Regions from separate parts of the Clostridium sp. CM041 genome, predicted to be linked through region 2. Evidence: riboswitches for the same ligand, from Rfam matches in the RefSeq annotation. Region 2 holds a riboswitch; each other region holds the start of a gene.
What was found. A riboswitch is a leader RNA that binds a small molecule or an ion and turns the genes downstream of it on or off. The one in region 2 is predicted to bind S-adenosylmethionine.
Positions count from the first base shown of each region.

Region 1: it holds a riboswitch for S-adenosylmethionine, as region 2 does, so the genes downstream of both, ACWJJT_RS08985 (O-acetylhomoserine aminocarboxypropyltransferase/cysteine synthase family protein) here and ACWJJT_RS12905 (methionine ABC transporter ATP-binding protein) in region 2, are expected to answer to the same signal.
Region 3: it holds a riboswitch for S-adenosylmethionine, as region 2 does, so the genes downstream of both, metK (methionine adenosyltransferase) here and ACWJJT_RS12905 (methionine ABC transporter ATP-binding protein) in region 2, are expected to answer to the same signal.

Region 1 covers NZ_CM143648.1:1,907,269-1,914,654, reverse strand. Annotated here, with positions in the region: gene ACWJJT_RS08990 (homoserine dehydrogenase) at 109-1,398, opposite strand; gene ACWJJT_RS08985 (O-acetylhomoserine aminocarboxypropyltransferase/cysteine synthase family protein) at 1,514-2,800, opposite strand; SAM riboswitch class I at 2,915-3,026, opposite strand; SAM riboswitch class I at 3,160-3,270, opposite strand; gene ACWJJT_RS08980 (permease prefix domain 1-containing protein) at 3,345-4,331, opposite strand; gene ACWJJT_RS08975 (PadR family transcriptional regulator) at 4,333-4,662, opposite strand; gene ACWJJT_RS08970 (undecaprenyl-diphosphate phosphatase) at 4,866-5,714, shown strand; partial or broken gene ACWJJT_RS08965 (cupin domain-containing protein) at 5,772-5,930, opposite strand; gene ACWJJT_RS08960 (hypothetical protein) at 6,296-7,315, shown strand; gene ACWJJT_RS08955 (ABC transporter ATP-binding protein) at 7,339-7,386, shown strand, end outside.
Region 2 covers NZ_CM143648.1:2,717,197-2,724,582, reverse strand. Annotated here, with positions in the region: gene ACWJJT_RS12915 (MetQ/NlpA family ABC transporter substrate-binding protein) at 1-660, opposite strand, end outside; gene ACWJJT_RS12910 (methionine ABC transporter permease) at 710-1,354, opposite strand; gene ACWJJT_RS12905 (methionine ABC transporter ATP-binding protein) at 1,344-2,351, opposite strand; SAM riboswitch class I at 2,469-2,572, opposite strand; SAM riboswitch class I at 2,665-2,784, opposite strand; gene ACWJJT_RS12900 (IS30 family transposase) at 2,915-3,976, opposite strand; gene ACWJJT_RS12895 (transglycosylase domain-containing protein) at 4,574-7,060, shown strand; gene ACWJJT_RS12890 (B12-binding domain-containing radical SAM protein) at 7,351-7,386, opposite strand, start outside.
Region 3 covers NZ_CM143648.1:2,061,351-2,068,736, reverse strand. Annotated here, with positions in the region: gene ACWJJT_RS09670 (peptidoglycan DD-metalloendopeptidase family protein) at 1-303, shown strand, start outside; gene spoIIID (sporulation transcriptional regulator SpoIIID) at 423-677, shown strand; gene mreB (rod shape-determining protein) at 804-1,838, shown strand; gene yyaC (spore protease YyaC) at 1,964-2,518, opposite strand; tRNA gene ACWJJT_RS09650 (tRNA-Thr) at 2,853-2,927, shown strand; tRNA gene ACWJJT_RS09645 (tRNA-Tyr) at 2,933-3,017, shown strand; tRNA gene ACWJJT_RS09640 (tRNA-Val) at 3,050-3,125, shown strand; tRNA gene ACWJJT_RS09635 (tRNA-Thr) at 3,158-3,232, shown strand; tRNA gene ACWJJT_RS09630 (tRNA-Tyr) at 3,238-3,322, shown strand; SAM riboswitch class I at 3,425-3,527, shown strand; gene metK (methionine adenosyltransferase) at 3,613-4,788, shown strand; gene recD2 (SF1B family DNA helicase RecD2) at 4,995-7,226, shown strand; gene ACWJJT_RS09615 (hypothetical protein) at 7,272-7,386, shown strand, end outside.

The sequences.
Region 1 (7,386 bases), 810 kb from region 2:
TAGAACCGAAATAGTGAACTTCACCCCATTGAATGATTATAACTAAAAAAGTTGTAAAATTCATCTGATGGGGTGTTTTTATATATAAATACTAAAAGGAGAATAAGTTTAATAAAATGATTCCATCCTTATTATACTTTCTATTTTGTTGACGTTTTCTAGTTCTTTTATTTTTTCTAATGAAATTCTTATGTTTTTTTCTGAACTTTTATGGGTAATAAAGCCTAGTGGTCCATGATCATCGTGCCTTACATCTCCAGTAACGGACATAATGCTGACATTGTTTTTTCCAAATATTTTCGCTGTATCTCCTAAAACTTCTACTGTATCTTTAACATTAAGCCTAATATAGAATTCTGATTCATTTTCTTCCGATTTTTTCACTTCTTTAAAATCAGTCTTGTCACTTAGGTCTAATAAGTCATAATGATTTACATTATTTCTTAATATGGATATTATATCACCTACAACTGCACTTCCAGTTGGAAAAGCTCCAGCGCCTTTTCCATATAGCATTAACTCTCCAACTGCATTTCCTTTTATCATAATAGCATTAAATGCATCAGCTACATTTGCCATTGGGTGGCTCGAAGGTATTAGGGTTGGATGTACTCTTAGCTCTAATTTGTTATTTACTTCTTTAGCTATTGCTAAAAGTTTTATTGAATAACCAAGTTTTTTAGCATATTCTATATCTATGTCACTAATACTTCTTATTCCTTCTCTATAAATACAATCATGATCTACCTTAGTTCCAAATGCTAGAGAAGACATTATCGCAAGCTTATATACAGCGTCAAAGCCATCAACATCTGAGGTTGGGTCCGCTTCAGCATAACCCTTTTCTTGCGCCTCTTTTAGTGCTTCATCAAAGCTAATCCCATCCATTGTCATTTTGCTTAATATGTAATTAGTTGTTCCATTTATAATTCCAATTATCTGCTCAATCCTATTGGCTGTAAGGCTCTCATTAATCTCGCGTATTATTGGAATTCCACCAGCCACACTTGCTTCATAATAAAACAATACGTTTTCTTTCTCCGCTGTTTTAAATAACTCTTCGCCCCAGTTCGCGATAACTAATTTATTAGCAGTTACAATATGTTTTTTAGATTTCATTGCGCGTATCATATACTCTTTAGATTTATCGCATCCACCAATAAGTTCAACCACAATTTTTATACTTTCATCATTTATAATATCATCAATGTTATCTGTTAATAGTCCATTAGGTGCTTTGATCTCTCTTTTTTTATTTATATCTTTTACAAGTATTTTAGCAACTTCTATTTCATAATTTGAACGTTTCATTATTTCTTTTCTATTTTCGTGAAGTATTTTCCATACACCCGTCCCAACGTTTCCAAAACCTAAAATCGCTATTTTTACCTTTTCCATAATAGTTTTCCTTTCTAAACTTTAAAGTTATTCCTCCGTCATCTAAGGTGATGGAGGAATATAGTTAGGGACAAGACCTTATTTTGAAACCAGCTGCCAAAGAATTATTAACTTTTTATTGAACTGATTTTTCTAGAGCTTGCGTCAAATCGTATATAATGTCATCGATACCCTCAACGCCAATTGAAAGTCTTATCAAATCTGAAGTAACTCCAGCAGATTTTTGCTCCTCTGCGTTAAGCTCTGCATGAGTTGTACTTGAGGGGTGAATTACTAGAGATTTTGCATCTGCAACATTTGCAAGCAGCGAAAATAATTCTACATTATTAATAAATTTTTTTCCAGCTTCAAGGCCACCTTTTATTCCAAAAGTGAATATTGATCCTGCTCCTTTTGGTAGGTATTTTTTAGCTAAATCTTTGTATCTGCTCCCTTCAAGTTCAGGATAATTTACCCATGAAACATTTGGATGCTTACTCAAAAATTCAACAACTTTCCTAGCGTTTGTTACATGTCTCTCAACTCTTAACGATAATGATTCCAAACCTTGAAGAAATAAAAATGCACTTTGAGGGCTAAGCGTCGCACCGGTGTTTCTTAAAAGTTGAACTCTAGCTTTTAAAGCGAATGCTGGAGCATCTAAATTAGCATATACTATTCCATTATAGCTTTTATCCGGAGTTGTAAAATCAGGGAATTTACCGCTAGCTGCCCAATCAAATTTACCAGCATCAACTATAATTCCACCAATAGTAGTTCCATGTCCTCCAATGAACTTTGTTGCTGAATGAATAATTACATCTGCACCATGCTCAATTGGACGGCAAAGGAAGGGAGTTGCAAAGGTATTGTCAATAATAAGGGGTATTTTATTTTCATGAGCAATATCCGCTACTGTCTCTATATCTAGAACATTTATTTTTGGGTTTCCCATTGTTTCAGCATAAAGTGCTTTTGTTTTATTAGAGATAGCTTTTCTAAAATTTTCAGGATCATCTGGATCAACAAATGTTACGTTAATTCCAAGTTTTCTAAGAGTAACATTAAATAGTTCATAAGTACCACCATATAGAGTGCTTGCAGCTACTATTTCATCGCCTGAATTTGCAACATTAAGTATTGCATAGAATGTTGCAGCTATTCCTGAAGCTGTAGCAAGTCCTGCTACTCCGCCTTCAAGAGCGGCTACTCTTTTTTCAAAAACGTCTGTAGTTGGGTTCATTATCCTTGAATATATATTTCCTTCTTCTTTTAATTGAAATAAATTTGCTGCGTGATCTGCATTTTTAAAAACAAAAGATGATGTTTGATAAATTGGGACTGCTCTCGATCCTGTAGTAGGGTCTGGAACCTGCCCTGCATGTACCTGTAAAGTTTCAAAACTTAATTTTCGCTCACTCATATTAATTTCTCCTTTTATAATTATTTTTCAAAAAAAGCTGCTCTCCTATAAGGAAAGCAGCATGATTAATTTTATTAAACAATAAAAAAAATTGTATCATAAAATTTGCTATCGTCCTTATCTTTCAGATTTTACAATCTGATGGAATTGACACCAGTGCACTTCTTTTAAAAATGCTGGTTGTCGGGCATCATCGGGCCAGTCCCTCTGCCGCTCTGGATAAGTTATATTTAGTTGTTAGTATTTAGTACATTATTTATTTAGATTTTTGGGGAAGAAAAAAAGCTACTTTCCTATAAGGAAAGTAGCAATAGTTAACTTTAATAAACAATAAAATTGTATCATAAAATTTGCTAACATCCTTATCTTTCAGATTTTACAATCTGCAGGAATTGACACCACTACATTCGAATAAGAATGCTGGTTGTCGGGCTTCATCGGACCAGTTCCTCTGCCACTCTGGATAAGTTGTATTCAGTTATTAGTATTTAGTATATTACTCATAAAAACAATTGTCAATACTTTTTTAATAGATAAAGTTATTTTAATTATGCTCTTTTATAATACTATATGCTGCACTGAACATGCCAAATAAAATGCCAACGATAGGGAATATAATCCAATTAATGTGCCATAGATTAAAAACTAATCCACTGACAAGGAAGATACAGATTGCTAATGGCCATACGATAGCAGCAACTGCAGCAATAAGTTTATTATCTTCAGTTTTTTCTGTTGTAAAGTTTTTTTCAGTTGTAAAGTCATAAATTTGTAAAAGAATACTAAAACTGTGCTTAATATTTCCAAAATATATAAAGAGGAAAACGGCAATAGCAACCATCATAAGTAAAACAACTAATCCGTAGCTAGATGCATTGTCGCCAAAAGCAGATGATACAAAAAGTGCAACTGGTGATAAGATGCATAGACTTACACCTATTATTACAGATATCATATGCTTTGATGAAAAAGCATTATTTTTTTGATTTACAATTGCTCTTACATGAGGAGGTAAATCAAAACCGCTTTGTAAATATTCGTATTTTTGTAGCTTCATACCGGAATAAATGAATAAAGCTACAGCAGGTGCACATAGTAAGAATAGTGCAATAATACCAAACATATCGCTGAAATCTTTTGAAAAACCTTTACCAATAATGCCACCATCTGTGAGAGTGGTAAGTAATATTAGCATAGCTGTTGCTATAATACATAAAGAAACACCGATACCTACTAATAAGCCAGATTCTTTTTTTGTAGTCATAAAATTATCAGCTTCTTCTTGTGTAATGGTTTTAAGTAGCGCACCATCTTTCATATGTTCGATGCCAAGTTCATCAATTAATTCATCGATATTGCCAAATTCTGAGATTACAATACCAATGGCTTCATTTTCTGATTTTCCATCACTCTTATTCTCATTATATTTTTCTTCCAAATTCCATAATAAATCATTTTTTAATTTTATCGTCTGATTTGTTATTGGTAGGACTTTAAACATATTATCTAAGTAATTTTTTATAGTTTCCAAACTAATCACTCTCCTTAATAAATTTATTAATAACTTCTTTTGTTAAGCTCCATTCTTCACATTTCTCTTTATAATAGGTTAGACCTACGGGGGTAATTCTATAATATGTGCGTCTTTTACCAAAGGTTTCATCTTTATAGAAAGATTCGATATATCCGTTCTTCTCAAGACGGTTGAATGCCGAATAGAGTGTGGTCTCTTTAATAACGTACTTATCCTCTGATAATTTCTTAATATTTTTTGATATTTCATACCCGTAGGATTCGCCATCTTGAAGCATAAAAAGAATAATCGTATCATTATATCCTCGAATTACATCGCTGCTTATCAAATTATATCCTCCTTTGCTTTTACTGCATCTGTAGTACTTTGTCTGTCGTAGTAATTTAAGAATAACACAATTACTACGACAGGTAAAGCATTTTTTAAAACTTGCGAAGATGTAATGTTACTATAAGGTTCCAAGATGGTACCTTATAGATTATTATGATAAACTATATACAGTAATAATTAGATTGGAAGGAATGGTGAGTTATGGACATAATATTTTTATTAAAAGCAATTATAATAGCAATAGTAGAAGGGGTAACTGAATTTATCCCAGTATCGTCTACAGGACATATGATATTGATTGGATGGGCAATTGGGTTTGAGGGAGAGTTTGTAAAGATGTTTCAAGTTGTAATCCAACTTGGAGCAATAATGGCAGTTGTTGTTTTGTATTGGGAGAAGATTAGCGAAAGTATAATAGAATTTTTTAAGTTTATATTTACTAAAGGAAAAGAGGGAAAGAAAGGATTCAGATTTGGGATAAATGTTATTACGGCATCTATACCAATGGGAATTGCAGGAGTAGTATTATACGATAAAATAAAACTATTGTTTACACCAGAGGCTGTTATAGTAGGATTCATAGTTGGTGGATTATTGTTACTAATAATCGAGAAGAGAGTTAGAAACAGGGATCATAAAGTAGAAAGTATAGATAGCATAACGCCTATACAATCATTTAAAATCGGTTTATTACAACTGCTTGCAATGTGGCCAGGAATGTCAAGAAGTGCTTCTACAATTATGGGCGGATGGATTGCAGGATTATCAACACCGATAGCAGCAGAATTTTCATTTTTCATAGCGATTCCAGCTATGATAGGGGCAACAGGAAAAGATTTATTTGAATTTGATTATTCTGTAATGACGAAAACATTATGGATTTCATTAATAGTAGGATTTGTTGTAGCCTTCATAGTATCTTTGATAGTTATGAAAAAATTTGTGGATTATTTGAAAAAGAAGCCAATGAAAGTCTTTGCAATATATAGAGTAGTAGTAGGTATTTTACTTGGAATATTAGTATTAACTAAGGTTATTATTTTAGCATAATCATAGAAAGTAAATAGCAAGGGGTATTTTTTCTTTATGAAAAAGTAAAGGGAAAAATTACATATGTATTAAGTGATATGAGATGGTTTTTAATATTTCAAAATCTTTAAAGTCAAAGCCAGGGGATACCATACAGTCAAAAAGAGAGTAACCTGAACTATTCATAGCAGATCCAAAGATATAATTTTTAGGTGCTAGGAATTGTGCAGGTTCTCCATTTAATTATAATTATATTCATTCTACAGCTTATTATTCATAAAAAAAAGTATGCTAAAATATAAAATTAGCATACTTTTTTCATTAAATTAACTATTGATGAGTGTTACAGTTGTTTAATAATTTATTATTAAGGGTAATTGCCTTTATTAGTTAGATAATAGTCTGCTAATATAATCCATCGGGTAGGGTCATTGGCTTCTTTGGCTCTATCTTATATAAAAATATTTGTAAGGTTTATTTAAGGTTAATGTTATCAAGAGATAAGATTAACCTTATATAATGTACCTATAGCAAGATTCACTTCATAATTATAATCTTACCGAAAAAAATAATTACTGAAGAGGAATACAAGGAGGCACAATATGATATATTGGGAACTTAAAAAAATATTAAAATCAAAAACTGGAATAATTGTAGCGGCGATATTTATTTTACTTTGCGGAGTAATGGCTTTTATAAAACCAGAGATGGAAACACAGAAATCACATAGAAATCAGCAATATGAGTTAATTAAAGATACAAGGAAGGCAGAGGTAATTGCACAAGAAAAATTAGATGCAAAAATAGGAACAATAAAGGAAGCTGCAAATAACCAGCAGAAGGATGAATTTAGTAAAGGTATTAAAGAAATATCCACCAAAAAGCTAAAAAGTATGGAAGGCGCCATGTATAAAGAAGTTAGTTTTTGGAAGGTATTCGATTATAGAGCGACCAATACATTTATGGTATTCTGTATGGTGGTAATTCTAATTATAGTTTGCTGTAATACATATACGGATGAAATTGTTTCTACGGTAGAAAATTTGATTCTTACATCAAAAAATAAAAATAGAACTTTATATTCAAAATTAGGACTTGGAATATTAATACCAACAGTTCTATATGGATTTTATCTAGCAATTCAATTCATAATAACAGCAATTCAATATGGCATGCCTATAAATGGGAAACTACAAGCAATAAGAATAATAGATAATCCTATTCTAGCACGGGATGCATATACAATAATTCAATTTATAATATCTAAGATAATCATAATGATATTAATACTAGTTACTTTAGGTGTAATTGCATGTTTATGTTCATTTATAACAAAAAGTTCAATAACATCAACAAGTGCGTTTTTAATTATTGTTATTACTCCAAAACTGTTAACTATAGTAAGAGTAATTCCAAGTAATGTTCAAATGGTATTAAGCAAGGTTAATTTTATAGATTTAATAGTCTATTTTCAAATGTTTGCTGGAGTATATTATGGAAGTGTAAAATTCTTTGGTATGAATTTTGATTTAATAAATCTTTGTATTGGAATGCTTGCAGTGACTATAGTGGCAGCAATTACATTAAGCATAGTATCATTTAAAAAAGTATTAGTAAGATAATTAAAATTAGAGGAGGAATAATTATGAACAAGCTTGAAATAAAAAAATTAACAAAAACCTTTGGAAAAAAG
Region 2 (7,386 bases):
ATCTTTGGATTCAATTGCTAGTGCGTCTTTTGTCGGATTTAAATTGGCTTCTATTGCAAAATTTGAATTTATAACTGCTGCATCCACATCTTTTAAAATCCTTGGAAGTTGAGGAGCGTCTAATTCAGTTATTTTAAAATTCTTTTTATTTTCAGTAATATCAAGTTTAGAAATAAGATCTCCACTTTTTAGTTTTAATAGCCCTTCCTTCTCTAGCACTCTAAGTGCTCTTGCTCCATTTGTAGGATCACTTGGAATGGCTATTTTAGCTCCATCTTTTAAATCACTTAGCTTTTTATATTTATTAGAGTACACACCCATAGGTTCAAGATGAACCTTTACAGTATAGTCTAGGTCCACTCCCTTTTCTTTACTAAAGGATTGCAAATAAGGAATATGTTGAAAGAAATTAGCATCTAATTGTCCCTCGGCTAGTGCAGTGTTTGGTGTTACATAGTCAGTAAATTCTACTATTTCGAGAGTATATCCCTCTTTTGCGAGAATCGGCTTTATAACCTCTAATATTTCTTTATGAGGCACTGGTGACGCACCTACTTTAATGATTTTTTTCTCAGTTACATCCGCCTCTTTTTTTGCTCCACATCCACTCAGTGTAAAAATTACAACTATTGTTAATAATATGCTTAATATTTTTTTCATTTTTAATTTCCTCCTTTATTTTTCTTTTAATATTTTTATAATCCAAAATTTATTTAATCATTTTTCTATACAATATATTTCCTAAGGCTTGAATTACTTGCACAATCGCGATTAATATAATTACAGTGTATATCATGATATCTGACTTAAATCTATAGTAACCATATTTTACGGCTACATCTCCAAGTCCCCCTCCACCAATTGTCCCAGCCATAGCTGAGTAACCTATAATGTTTATTATTGTTAACGTAACTCCAAGAACTATAGATGGCATTGCCTCTTTTAACATAACCTTAAAAATAATTTGATAGGTTTTTGCACCAAATGATTTAGCTGCTTCAACAATCCCATAATCCACTTCTAAAAGTGCAGATTCTATTATTCTTGCAGCAAAAGGTGCTGCGCCAAGAGTTAGAGGAACTATAGCTGCATTAGTACCTATTGTTGTTCCAACTATGATCTTAGTTAAAGGGAATATAGATATCATTAGTATAACAAACGGAAAAGACCTAAGTATATTTATTACTAAATTTAAAATTTTATAGATTAAAGTGTTTGGCCTTAGGCCAATAGGTCCAGTTATAATTAATCCTACTGCTGAAACAAATCCTAAAATAACTGTAAAAATCGTGGATACCGTTACCATATATATTGTGTCTATTAGTGCGGGTAATAAGATTTCTTTAAATAGCATTTATACTCCCCCCTTCATATTCTTCACTCTGCATTGAGCAATCATTGATTTCCCACGCTATTGATCTTTCATCTAAATATCTTAATATTTTTTCTTTATTATCCTCACTTGCATTTATTATGAGACTCCCCATTACGTTATCCCTAAATTTTTCAAGCCTTCCCCATACTATTGAAAAATCAATGTTTAATTCCCTGGCAATGGATGTTATGAGGCAACTCTTAGTAATTTCCTTTGTAAAAAATATTTTAATGTTATATCCCGTGCTAGGTAGTAATTCTTCCTCTCCCATAAGTGTTTTCATTTCCTTTGTTGGCCTAATAAATAGTTCATCGGTAATGCCATGACTTTTGATTTCCCCTCCTTCTAAAAGAATAAATTTATTACAAATTTCTTTTACCACTTCCATCTGATGGGTAACTACAATAATTGTTATATTAAATTTATTATTGATATCTCTTAAAAGTTCTAATATAGATTTTGTAGTTTTAGGATCTAGTGCAGAGGTGGCTTCATCACAAAGTAATATCTTCGGATTAAGTGAAAGCGCTCTTGCAATTCCAACTCTTTGCTTCTGCCCACCGCTAAGTTGTTTTACATTGACGTTTTCCTTATCCTTAAGTCCTACTAACTCTATTAAGCTATCTACTCTTTTTTTAATAAAATTTTTGTCGTTTCCCCATATTTCTAATGGAAATGCTATGTTTTCAAAAACATTTTTACTGTTAATAAGATTAAAACTCTGAAATATTATGCCTACATTTTTCCTAAACTCGCGAAGTTCTTTCAAACTTAGCTGTTTCACCCCTTTTCCCATTATATTAATGGTACCTGTATCATAGGTTTCAAGCCCATTAAAGCATCTAAGTAAAGTGGATTTACCAGCTCCACTGTGACCAATAACACCATAAATATCACCTTCCTCCACTGTAAATGAAACATCATTTAACACTTTAACCGCTGAAAAACTTTTACTTACACCTCGAACTTTAATCATGATATCCCTTCTCCTTTTCGTTTCTTATAATTCATCTTTACCTTTTGATACTTTCTTTAAACATTACTCTAAAAAAATAGAGCCCAAGAATAAACTTGGGCACTACTTCCAAACTTATTCTTATCTTGCAGCAATGCTGCAGGAATTAACACCATGTATCATAATATGATACTGGTTGTCGGGGTTCATAGGGCCAGTCCCTCCACCTCTCTTGATAAGACACTATTAAATTTTATTTACATCTATTCAAAAAACAAAAACCTCTTTCATCATTATATAATGATGAAAGAGGTATAAAATTACAAAGACACCTCTCTCATCTTCCGATAATTTACAATGAAATTAACGCAGGATTTAGCACCTATTCAGACAATAACGTCTGATGGTTGCCGAGATGTCATCGGGCCAGTCCCTCTATCTCTCTTGATGAGAATTAACTTATTTATTAAATTAGATTTATAATATCACTATATGAATGCTATGTAAAGAAGTTTTTATACACTTTCTCCAAACATTGTAGATTGCAATATAAAATGTCCGAAATTTTCACGAAAAATATAATGTTAAGTTGTAATGGTTTTCTGTTCCATCATATTGGCAGATAAACCGTTGAAAATCCTTCTTGGATAATTGTTGATCCAGTGCTGTATTTGCATAATTTGTTTTTTAGAGAATGCTGAAATATCCACACCTTTTGGGATAAATCGTCGTATCATTTTATTGATATTTTCGTTTGTGCCTCGCTCCCATGAACTATATGGGTGAGCATAATACACTTTAGTTCTCTTTCGTTTATTTCTTACTGAGTTCTCAATACCCTCGAAATCAAGGTTCTCACAGCCGTTATCACAGGTGATTGTTTTAAATGTTTTTGAGAATAACATTCCCATTTTACGCTCCAATTTGTCCAATTCTTTCACGACAGCCGCCTGTGATTTAGATGGTATTTTAAAGACTAACTCCTTACGAGTTACTCTTTCACTTAACACCATTAAGACAGTTTTTGTACCCTGTTTGCCAACTACAGTGTCCATTTCCCAATGGCCTATCTCATCACGTGCAGCTACCGCTGCAGGTCTCTCCGATATGCTAGTTCCTTTGGTATTGTTATACGCTGATCTTATTTTTTTATAGTTTCTCTTTTTAGCATTCTTTTTAACAGGCAGATCTTTGTTACTTATATTTAAAAACAAATTATTATCCAAATAGTTATACACAGTTTTGAAGCAAATAGTTGTTTCAAATTGTAGATTTTTATTTGTGATATTTTGAATAGCTGCATACGGAGATTCGCCATCTATACCAATAGCTTTTTCTAAGTACCTCACCAATTTGTGATCTTTTCCTATTTTTAATGCAGGACCTTTAGCGGCACCTTGTTTGTCATGCTCTGACTGCCCAATTTCTGCGCTATATTCCATTCGAGTGGTTAAGTCACTATTCAATAGTTCTACAATTCCTTTAGCAATTTCACGCCTTATTGTACGTTCTGAGCGCCCACCTATTTGCTCCGCAATACGAGTTGAATTAAGTCCCATTTTGTGTAAAGCTTCTAACTTTATGCGTTCCTCGTATGTTATGTGTTTACCTTTTCTGCTCTGTGTGATAAAATCTAATTGACTCATTTGAAATCCTCCCGTATATGTTGGTTTAGTCACTTAACATTATACAAGAGTATTTCTCTTGAGTCTTTATTTTTTTGTTACTCTTCGGTCATTTCATTATACAACTTACCACTTTCTCCAAACATCATATAACTGTCTAATGATGTTTCATCATAATATATATTTTGTTAATACTTTATATGTAACATAAATATTCATGTTAATATTCATGTTACATTATTTATGTTATAATATATTATAATAATTATATTGTTCTAGGAGGATACGTTGTATGGCTAATGTTTGAAATGCCAATAAAAAATAATTAACACCAATAGAAATCATATATCGTGGTGTTATTGACAAAATTGTAAAATAATCGTATTATACACACATAAACTAAGCACTTTTTTAATAGTATAAAACAGACCCATAAGGTCTCTTTTATGTGACCTAGTATTAGAAATTCAGTAATAACAATTGAATATATGCCTAAAAAAAGGATAATACTTATGGCGACCAAGTAAGACAACCCCCCTTTACGTATATATGAATCATGGTCATCCAGGGCTAACCCTGGACATTTTTTTGTATAATAAAAATAAGGAGGCGATATCAATGGATAATAATAAAAATGTAGAAACAGTAAAAATAGCACCGGTTAAAAAGAAACTTTGGAAAAAAATCGTTAAAGGTTTATTGATATTTTCTGCAATAATTTTCGTATCAGCTACGATAACTTTAGGATATGGTTATATTAAATATGGGTCTAAAATAGAGGCAACTATAAAAGATGCTAACAATATAGCACAAACCATAAACGAGACCTCCTTTAATACCCGAAAACCAACACAATTTTACGACACTAACGGTAAACTATTAAAAGAATTTAAGACCAATACATATTATTACACAAAAGAAGCAGACTTAAATCCCTATGTAGCCAAAGCTGTTACTTCAATAGAAGACCAAAGGTTTTATAAACATGGTGGTATAGATTATAAGGGGATAAGGAGAGCTGCCTGGGTATATATAAAGTCCAAGGGCGATATCATACAAGGTGGTTCAACAATAACTCAACAACTTGCAAGAAATGTATTCCTTTCATTTGATGTAACCTTATCAAGAAAATTAGAAGAGTCTGTTATAGCACAGAAATTAGAAGAAAGATATTCAAAAGATCAAATATTGGAATTTTATGTAAATAATATAAACTTTGGTAATGGATGTTATAGTATTGAAAGTGCTTCACAATTTTACTTTCAAAAGAATAATAAGGATTTAAATATATCTGAAATAGCTATGCTCATTTCAATACCCAATAATCCATCTGTTTTTAACCCCGTGACGCATCTGGACAATGCTATAAAGAGGAGAGACTTAGTTTTAGATAAAATGCTAAGCTTAGAACAAATTTCACAAAATGATTTTGATACAGCAAAAGCAGACGTTATTAAATTAAATATTAAACCTCATACAGCACCTGAACCTATGAGTTACGATATACAATATGCTGTTCACAATGCAACCTTAAAGTTAATGGAAAAAGATGGTTTTGTTTCTAAATACTCTTTCAGTAATGATAATGATAGAAAAACTTATTTCACTAAATATAATGATGAATATGAGAATAAAGAAAAACAACTTCTTAGTGGAAGATATAGGATAGATACATCTATCGATACTACAAAACAAGAAAAATTACAAAATGCAGTTGATAGTCATTTGGATCAATATACAAGCACAGATGACAAAACGGGTTTATATAAAAAGCAAGGTGCAAGCGTCACTGTTGATAACAATACTGGAGAAGTAGTAGCTATAGTTGGTGGTAGAAGCCAAGATGGTAACACCTTTAACAGAGCCTTCTTAGGTGTGAGACAGCCAGGTTCCGCTATAAAGCCATTAATTGCATATACCCCCGCATTTGAAAAAGGCTACATTCCCGCTAGTGAATATAACGATACTGCATTTGATAATGGTCCCGCTAATGTTGATTTTAAATACAGAGGGTCTGTATCCTTAAGATATGCAGTTGAGCAATCTATAAACACTATCCCTGTTAGATTAGTGGCAGAAATGGGCGTAAAGAATTCGTTGAAATATCTACAAAACATGGAGTTTAAGTATACAACTCCTCAAGATATTTACCCTATAATTGCTATAGGTGGTTTTACAAAGGGTGTTACGCCAGTTGAAATGGCTTCTGGTTATTCAACCCTTGCAAGAAACGGTGAATTTATAAGCCCGACTAATGTACGTAAAATAACCAATACAGTAGTTAATGAAGTGTTATTTGAAAATAACCATAAACAGACTAAAGTATATGATAGTGGTGCTTCTTATCTTATGACAGATACTTTAAAGGGTGTGCTAACAGAAAGTCGAAGTCATTCAAATTTAGCACTTAGTAACTATCCCTTTACTGCAGGTAAAACAGGAACTACAGATCAATCAAAAGACGCTTGGTTTGTAGGATATACACCTTATTATACAACCTCTGTATGGGTAGGAGATGATATTCCAGCGCCACAAAACATGTATGGAGCTCAAGAACCAGGTCAGATATGGAAAGAATATATGGAGTACCTACACCAAGATTTAGAACAAAAAGACTTTATTCGTCCTAATACAGTAGTTGATAGAAATGGGGTATTAATGAATACTCTATATATCAAATTAAATGAAAATGGTAAAATAAAAGCAGAAAATAAAGTCATAGAAAAACCAAGTGATAATGATGCAAAAAAAGCAAGTGATGATGCTGCAAAAAAGGCAAGTGATGATGCTGCAAAAAAAGCAAGCGATGATGCTGCCAAAAAAGTAACTGATGATGCTGCCAAAAAAGCAAGCGATGATGCTGCCAAAAAAGCAAGCGATGATGCTGCAAAAAAAGCAAGCGATGACGCTGCAAAAGCTGCCGCAGACGCAGCCGCCGCAAATGAAGCTGCTGCAAATGAAGCCGCCGCAAATGAAGCCGCCGCAAATGAAGCCGCCGCAAAAGCAGCAGCCGACAAAGCAGCAGCCGACAAAGCTGCAGCTGACAAAGCCGCTGCAGACGCAGCGGCAAATGAACACCCACCAGCCACAGCACCTACACAATAACCCAGCACGAACGTTAAATCATTGCCTACGGTTCTGCATTATTAATGACTTTCCTTCCGAAATGTCGTTAATCAATAATTATATTTTATTTTAAAAGAGGGGAAGTATTCAAAAATACTTCCCCTCTTTTTTTAACGCTATATTTAAGCATACCGTTGATATCCTATATACAAATCCCCTTTAATAACACAACTTAATACATAAGTCGCTCTCTTTTGGATGATGTTCAAGGTTGATTTTTTAAATTTCCATTTAATTGATGGAGATTCAGTAAATAAAAATGCCGCCACCTACTTTGTTCTATAAGCCAACCAGCTAGAAAATCT
Region 3 (7,386 bases), 660 kb from region 2:
GATGGAATAGTTAAAGAAGTTGGTACTGACGTTAATGGCCAAAAAGGTAAGATGGTTCAGATAGATCATCAAAATGGATTTGTTACTAACAGTACTAACCTAGATGAAAAAATATTAGTAAAAAAAGGTGATAAAGTAACTAAAAAACAGCAAATTGGTACAGTGGGAAACACTAGTTTAAATTCGTTTAAAGAAGAATATGGAACTCACTTACACTTTGAAGTTTTGCAGAGTAATAAGAATGTTGATCCTGCTAAATATGTAAAATATGAGAAATATCAACCTGCAAAAACTAAAAAATAACCAATAACCATCTCAATTAGCCATTTTTTAAAAATATATTAGAAGATGACTAATTGGAATGGAATTTAAAAGCAAGATAATGCATATTTATAAATATATAAGGGTTAAGGAGGCAACACTTGAAAGACTATATTGAAGATCGAGTACTAGAAGTTGCTAAGTACATTATCGAGTCAAAATCCACAATAAGAAGAACTGCCAAAGTGTTTGGCGTTAGCAAGAGTACTATACACAAGGATATGACGGAAAGATTACCCACAATAAATCCTCGAATTGCCAGTGATGCAAAAACAATTTTGGATATAAATAAGGCTGAGCGACATATAAGAGGTGGAAGAGCAACTAAATTGAAATACAAAGAAGCACAAGGATAAAAACATTTGAAGCTAAAAACTATAAAAAAATTTTAAAATTAAAAGAGGGTTTTCTTATAGCTTTATAGAATAGAGTTTAGTATAATTTAAATATTGAATATACTAAAGAGCAGGAGTGGTTTTGAAATGTTTTTTTTTAGAATGGGTACAGATATGGGAATAGATTTGGGTACATCTACAGTGCTTGTATATATTAAAGGAAAAGGTGTTATATTAAAAGAACCTTCTGTTGTTGCCATAGATAGAAATAATAATAAGGTATTGGCAGTAGGAGAAGAAGCTAGGCAAATGATAGGAAGAACACCAGGCAATATTGTGGCAATACGCCCTATGAGGGACGGTGTCATTTCGGATTATGACATAACTGAAAAAATGTTAAATCATTTTATAAAGAAGGCTTGCGGGAAAAGGAGGCTATCTTCTCCAAAAGTTGTAATATGTGTACCTTGCGAGGCAACGGAAGTAGAAAGAAGAGCGGTAGAAGATGCAGGTAGAAATGCCGGAGCTAAGAAAGTTCAACTTATAGAAGAACCACTAGCAGCGGCAATCGGAGCGGGACTCGATATTACTAGAGCAAGTGGTAATATGGTTATTGACATTGGTGGAGGGACGACTGATATTGCAGTTATTTCATTAGGTGGCATGGTTGTACGTGAATCAGTTAAAGTAGCTGGTGATAAGTTTGATGAAGAGATTATAAAATATATCAGAAAAAAACATAAATTAATGATTGGTGAGAGGACTGCAGAGGATTTAAAAATCAACATAGGTTGTGCTTATAAACAAGAAGAAAAGACAAGCATGGAGATAAGAGGGAGAGATTTAATTACAGGTCTTCCTAAGAATTTAGAAGTATCATCAGAAGAAATGAGAGAAGCTTTAAAAGAGGCGGTATATTTAATAGCAGGATGTGCACATTCTGTATTAGAAAAAACACCACCTGAGCTTTCAGCAGATATAGCTGATAAAGGTATAGTTATGACTGGCGGAGGTGCATTGTTAAAAGGCTTAGGTAAGCTCATACAAGAGGTTACTAAAGTTCCGGTATATCTAGCGGAGGATCCGATTTCATGCGTAGCACTCGGAACAGGTAAAGTATTGGATTATATGGATAAGTTAGATAATTCATTCAATGGAAGAGAATTATGCTTAACAGAATAAAAAGTATAAGCAAGCTATAAAAATAAGCAATACAATTATTAGTTTAATTGTATTGCTTATTTTTATATTATATAAGATTTCTAAATTTAAATCGCGGACAATTATTTAAGACTAATTAAATAATGTTAAACAGGGCTTGAATTATTTTCTTCATTGGTAAGGGAGTGCAAATAATATGAATGCAAGAGGGATCTGCTTAAAACATTAGCAATATCCATTACCAAGCTCAATCTTATGTTTCTATTTGTAAATAATTCACTATCATCACTTGAATCTACTATACCTATTAATGAAATAGTGCCTACCTTAGGAAGGGTTTTCCCTACACCTTTGCCAGGATGAATTGGATAATTTCTAGCTTGGAGTTCTCCAATAGTTGAAATGTCTCCTAAACAAGCATCTACACCTATTATAGTACAATTTGGGTGCAAAGCATTTATTTTAGATAATTTACTATCTATGTTTAAGGCATGAATTGGATTATCTATAGTGCCATATACAGGTAATGGAAAGGAACTATCTTTTAAAAGTGTACCAACTAAAGGACCTAGACAATCACCTATACATCTATCGGTACCTATGCAAACAACTAAAGTATTTTTGTCGATATAGTCTTTTAGAAAATTAGAAAGTGTATAGTATGCTAAAGGATCTTTATAATGGGTTTTAGCTTTACTCAAGAAATATACCTCCTTGTATTGCGCTGGGAAAAATTATTAGTTTCCTATGAATAATTTATATGAATAAATCCTGTGTATTATTATAATAAAAGAATAAAAAAATGATTAATTAAAAAATGATTTATAATTATATTAATTATATGGAGGAAAACAAAATAATTTGTTTAGAATAGTAAGTTGTATCAATGCTTAATATTGAGCAAATATGCGAATAATATAGTTGCGGAGAGAAGAAGTCGTTTATTAAAGGATAATAGACTTGAAATTAATTAATTAAAGTTGTATAATAATTCTTGTCGACACGGTAAAACGGCAAAAAGATAAAACATAATATGCTGGCATGGCTCAACGGTAGAGCAGCTGACTTGTAATCAGCAGGTTGTAGGTTCAATTCCTATTGCCAGCTCCATAAGTGGAGGAGTTCCCGAGTGGCCAAAGGGGGCAGACTGTAAATCTGTTACGTAATGTTTCGATGGTTCGAATCCGTCCTCCTCCACCATTTATAATAAATTATGGTTTACAATAAATTATGGGAGCATAGCTCAGCTGGGAGAGCATCTGCCTTACAAGCAGAGGGTCACAGGTTCGAACCCTGTTGTTCCCACCATAATAATCTTTTTAAAATAGAATAAAATGCATGCTGGCATGGCTCAACGGTAGAGCAGCTGACTTGTAATCAGCAGGTTGTAGGTTCAATTCCTATTGCCAGCTCCACATATGGAGGAGTTCCCGAGTGGCCAAAGGGGGCAGACTGTAAATCTGTTACGTAATGTTTCGATGGTTCGAATCCGTCCTCCTCCACCAAAAGACATCTATAGATGTCTTTTTTTATTTTTTACAGGGTTTAGATTCTGTTGACACTATAGAATGCATATGGTATTATAATTAAAAGTTAATAATTGATAACTCTTATCAAGAGAGGTGGAGGGAAAAAGGCCCTATGAAACCCGGCAACCGGTGCAATGCACCATGGTGCCAATTCCTGCAGTTATAATCTGCAAGATAAGGGAGATGATTAAATCACCTCTTCTTATATTTGGAAGAGGTTTTATTTTTTAATAGGGAAATTTTAGAGAGTAGAAGGGAGAATTATAATGAAAAGATTATTTACATCCGAATCTGTTACAGAAGGACATCCAGACAAAATTTGTGACCAAATTTCAGATGCTGTACTTGATGCTATTTTAGAACAAGATCCTTATGCTAGAGTTGCTTGTGAAACAACGGTTACTACAGGAATGGTTTTAGTTATGGGAGAGATAACAACTAGTTGTTATGTAGATGTTCCTAAGGTTGTTAGGAATACCATTGAAGGCATAGGATATACTAGAGCAAAATACGGGTTTGATGCTAGCACATGTGCTGTACTTACGTCTATTAATGAACAATCAACAGATATAGCTATGGGAGTAGATGAGGCCTTAGAATCTAAATCAGGCGAGATTGATAAGGTTGACGCAATAGGTGCTGGTGATCAAGGCATGATGTTTGGATTTGCAACTAATGAGACACCGGAATACATGCCACTACCAATCGCGATGGCTCACAGATTAGCAAGAAAGTTAAGCGAAGTAAGAAAAAATGGCACATTAGATTACTTAAGACCTGACGGAAAGACTCAAGTTACTGTAGAGTATGAAGATAATAAGCCAGTAAGAATAGATACTATTGTTATTTCAACTCAACATGCAGAAGAAGCAACTCATGATCAAATTGAAAATGATTTAAAAGAGCATGTAATAAAACCTGTAGTGCCAAGTGGATTATTAGATGAAAATACTAAATATTATATAAATCCTACAGGCAGATTTGTAATCGGAGGACCGCAAGGAGACTCTGGTTTAACAGGAAGAAAAATAATAGTAGACACTTATGGTGGATATGGAAGGCATGGCGGTGGAGCATTTTCAGGAAAAGATGCAACAAAAGTTGATAGATCCGCTGCATATGCTGCAAGATGGGTTGCTAAAAATTTAGTTGCTGCAGGAGTTTCAGATAAATTGGAAATTCAGTTAGCTTATGCTATAGGTGTAGCTAAACCAGTATCTATAGAGGTTGAAACTTTCGGAACAGGAAAAATTGACGATGATAAAATAGTTCAAATAGTTGAAAAAGTATTTGATTTAAGGCCAGCTGTAATTATAAGAGAATTAGAACTAAGAAGACCTGTTTATAAACAAGTAGCTGCCTATGGACATTTTGGAAGAATTGATTTAGATCTTTCATGGGAAAAACTAAATAAGGTTGATGAAATAAAAAAATACGTATAATATAAAAGGAGGGATAACAATTAATAATTGTTATCCCTTTTTAGTGCATGTGATTATTAAGTAGCATTTTGATAAAACCTAAGATAGGGGTATACTGAACATAAGATATGTAAAATACATATGATATAATAACATTAATAATAATATTATTGCTAATAATATTATTATTAATGTTATTATATGAATTTATAAATAGGAGAGATTTTATGCCGGAAATACAAGGGATAATCGAAGATGTAGTATTTCATAATGAAGAAAATGGATATATAATTGCTCAGTTGAATGATAATAAAAAGCAGATAACTGTGGTAGGCATTGTGCCATATATAAGTGAAGGGCAGAACCTGAAACTAACGGGGGAGTGGGTTACTCATCCTCAATTTGGCAAGCAATTTAGAATAGTACAATGTGAGGAAATAATACCGAGTTCACTTGAAGGTATAGAAAAATATTTAGCTTCAGGAGTTATTCAAGGAATTGGACCAATAACTGCTAAAAAAATTGTACAGCACTTTGGTGAAAACACCATGAATATATTGGATAATGAAATTGAAAGATTAAAAGAGATTGATGGTGTAGGACAAAAAAAGATTCAATTAATTTTTGAATCATATTCTAAGCAACGAGAAGTTAAAAACATAATGATATTTCTTCAAACATATGGAGTAACACCTAACCAATGCGTGAAAATTTATAAAAAATATGGAGGAGACTCTATAAAGGTAGTGCAGGATAATCCTTATGTGTTAACTGAAACCATTTCTGGAGTAGGATTTAAAATTGCAGATAAGATAGCACAAAGTTTAGGCATTGACAAAGAGTCGCCTTTTAGAATACAAAGTGGAATTAATTATGTGGTAAATGAATTTTGCGCTATGGGAAATACTTATATGCCCTTAAACAAATTATACAAAGAATCTAAAAATATTCTTGGGGTTACGGCTGAAGAAATTGAAAAAAATGTTTATGATAATGTATTGCAGGGAAAATTGAAAGTCGAAAATATTGATGAAGAAGAATGTGTTTTCACTATGCCGTTTTATTATTGTGAATTAGCTATTACTAAAAAAATTATAACATTATCTATAGAAAAGTATGACGAGTTAGAAATAGACATAGAAGAAAAGATTAATGACTTCGAAGAAGAAAAAAACATAAAATTTGCAACGTCTCAAAAGACTGCTATTTGTGGTGCTGCAGAAAATAGTATTGAAATTATAACTGGAGGTCCAGGTACTGGCAAAACTACTATAATTAATTGCATTATAGAGGTATTTGAAGAAGCGGGAATGAAAGTTTATATGGCTGCGCCCACCGGTAGGGCCGCCAAGAGAATGACAGAGGCTACTGGTCGCGAAGCCAAAACCATACATAGGTTATTAGAACTTGGAGTAGGCAGAGATGATGGGTCGCAGTTTTCTAGAAGTGAGGAATCACCTTTAGATTGTGATGTGCTAATTATTGATGAAGCATCTATGATAGACATAATGCTTATGAATAGTTTATTAAAAGCTATCAGCGTAGGAACTAGACTTATAATTGTTGGTGATGTTGACCAATTGCCATCTGTCGGACCGGGTAATGTACTAAGAGATATTATTGACAGTAAATGTGTTAAAGTAGTTAAGCTTAAGGAGATTTTTAGGCAAGCACAAGAAAGTATGATTATTGTGAATGCTCATAAAATTAACAATGGCGAGATGCCTATTTTAAATAAAAAGGATAAAGATTTTTATTTTATTGAAAATAATGAGCCAGAGAAAATATTAGACAGTATAATTGCTTTAATTAATACCAGATTGCCGAAATTTAACAAAGAGTGGGATAAGATGAAGAACATTCAAATACTCTCTCCTATGAGAAAAGGGATATTGGGTATAGAAAATCTAAATGGAAAGCTTCAGCAAATATTGAACCCTAAATCTAAGTATAAAAAGGAAAAGGAATATAGGAATACTATATTTAGGGTAGGCGACAAGGTTATGCAAATTAAAAATAATTACTCTATAAAATGGAAAAAAATTAATGCAAAAGCCGAAGATGGAATAGGCATTTTTAATGGTGATGTAGGGTATGTGGAAGATATTGATGAAGATAATGAAAATGTTATTGTGATTTTTGATGATGACAAACGAGTAGAATATGAAGGTGTATATTTAGATGAACTAGCCTTAGCGTATGCTATTACAATACATAAAAGTCAAGGTAGTGAGTTTGAAGTTGTAATTATGCCTATGTTTATGGGGCCCCCACTTTTAATGAACAGAAATTTGCTTTATACAGGGATAACTAGAGCGAAGAATATGGTTGTTTTAGTGGGAGCAATAAAAGCTGTTAATTTCATGAAAGATAACAACAGAAGTTTCGAGCGGTACTCTGCTTTGGGCTGGAGAATAAGACAAATAGTAGATGCAAATGTGGGCCATGATGAAAACTAGATTGATTTGTTTAGAATAAATATTAAATTGCAAAGGAGATTTTACATGCTTTTCTACGCAAAATTAAACCTTAGTAAAGAAAAAGATGAAATTAGCAAAGAAATTTTAAAATGTTCTTTAAACAGCAAAAAAAGAATTGATGTTGTATCTATGTTTTACA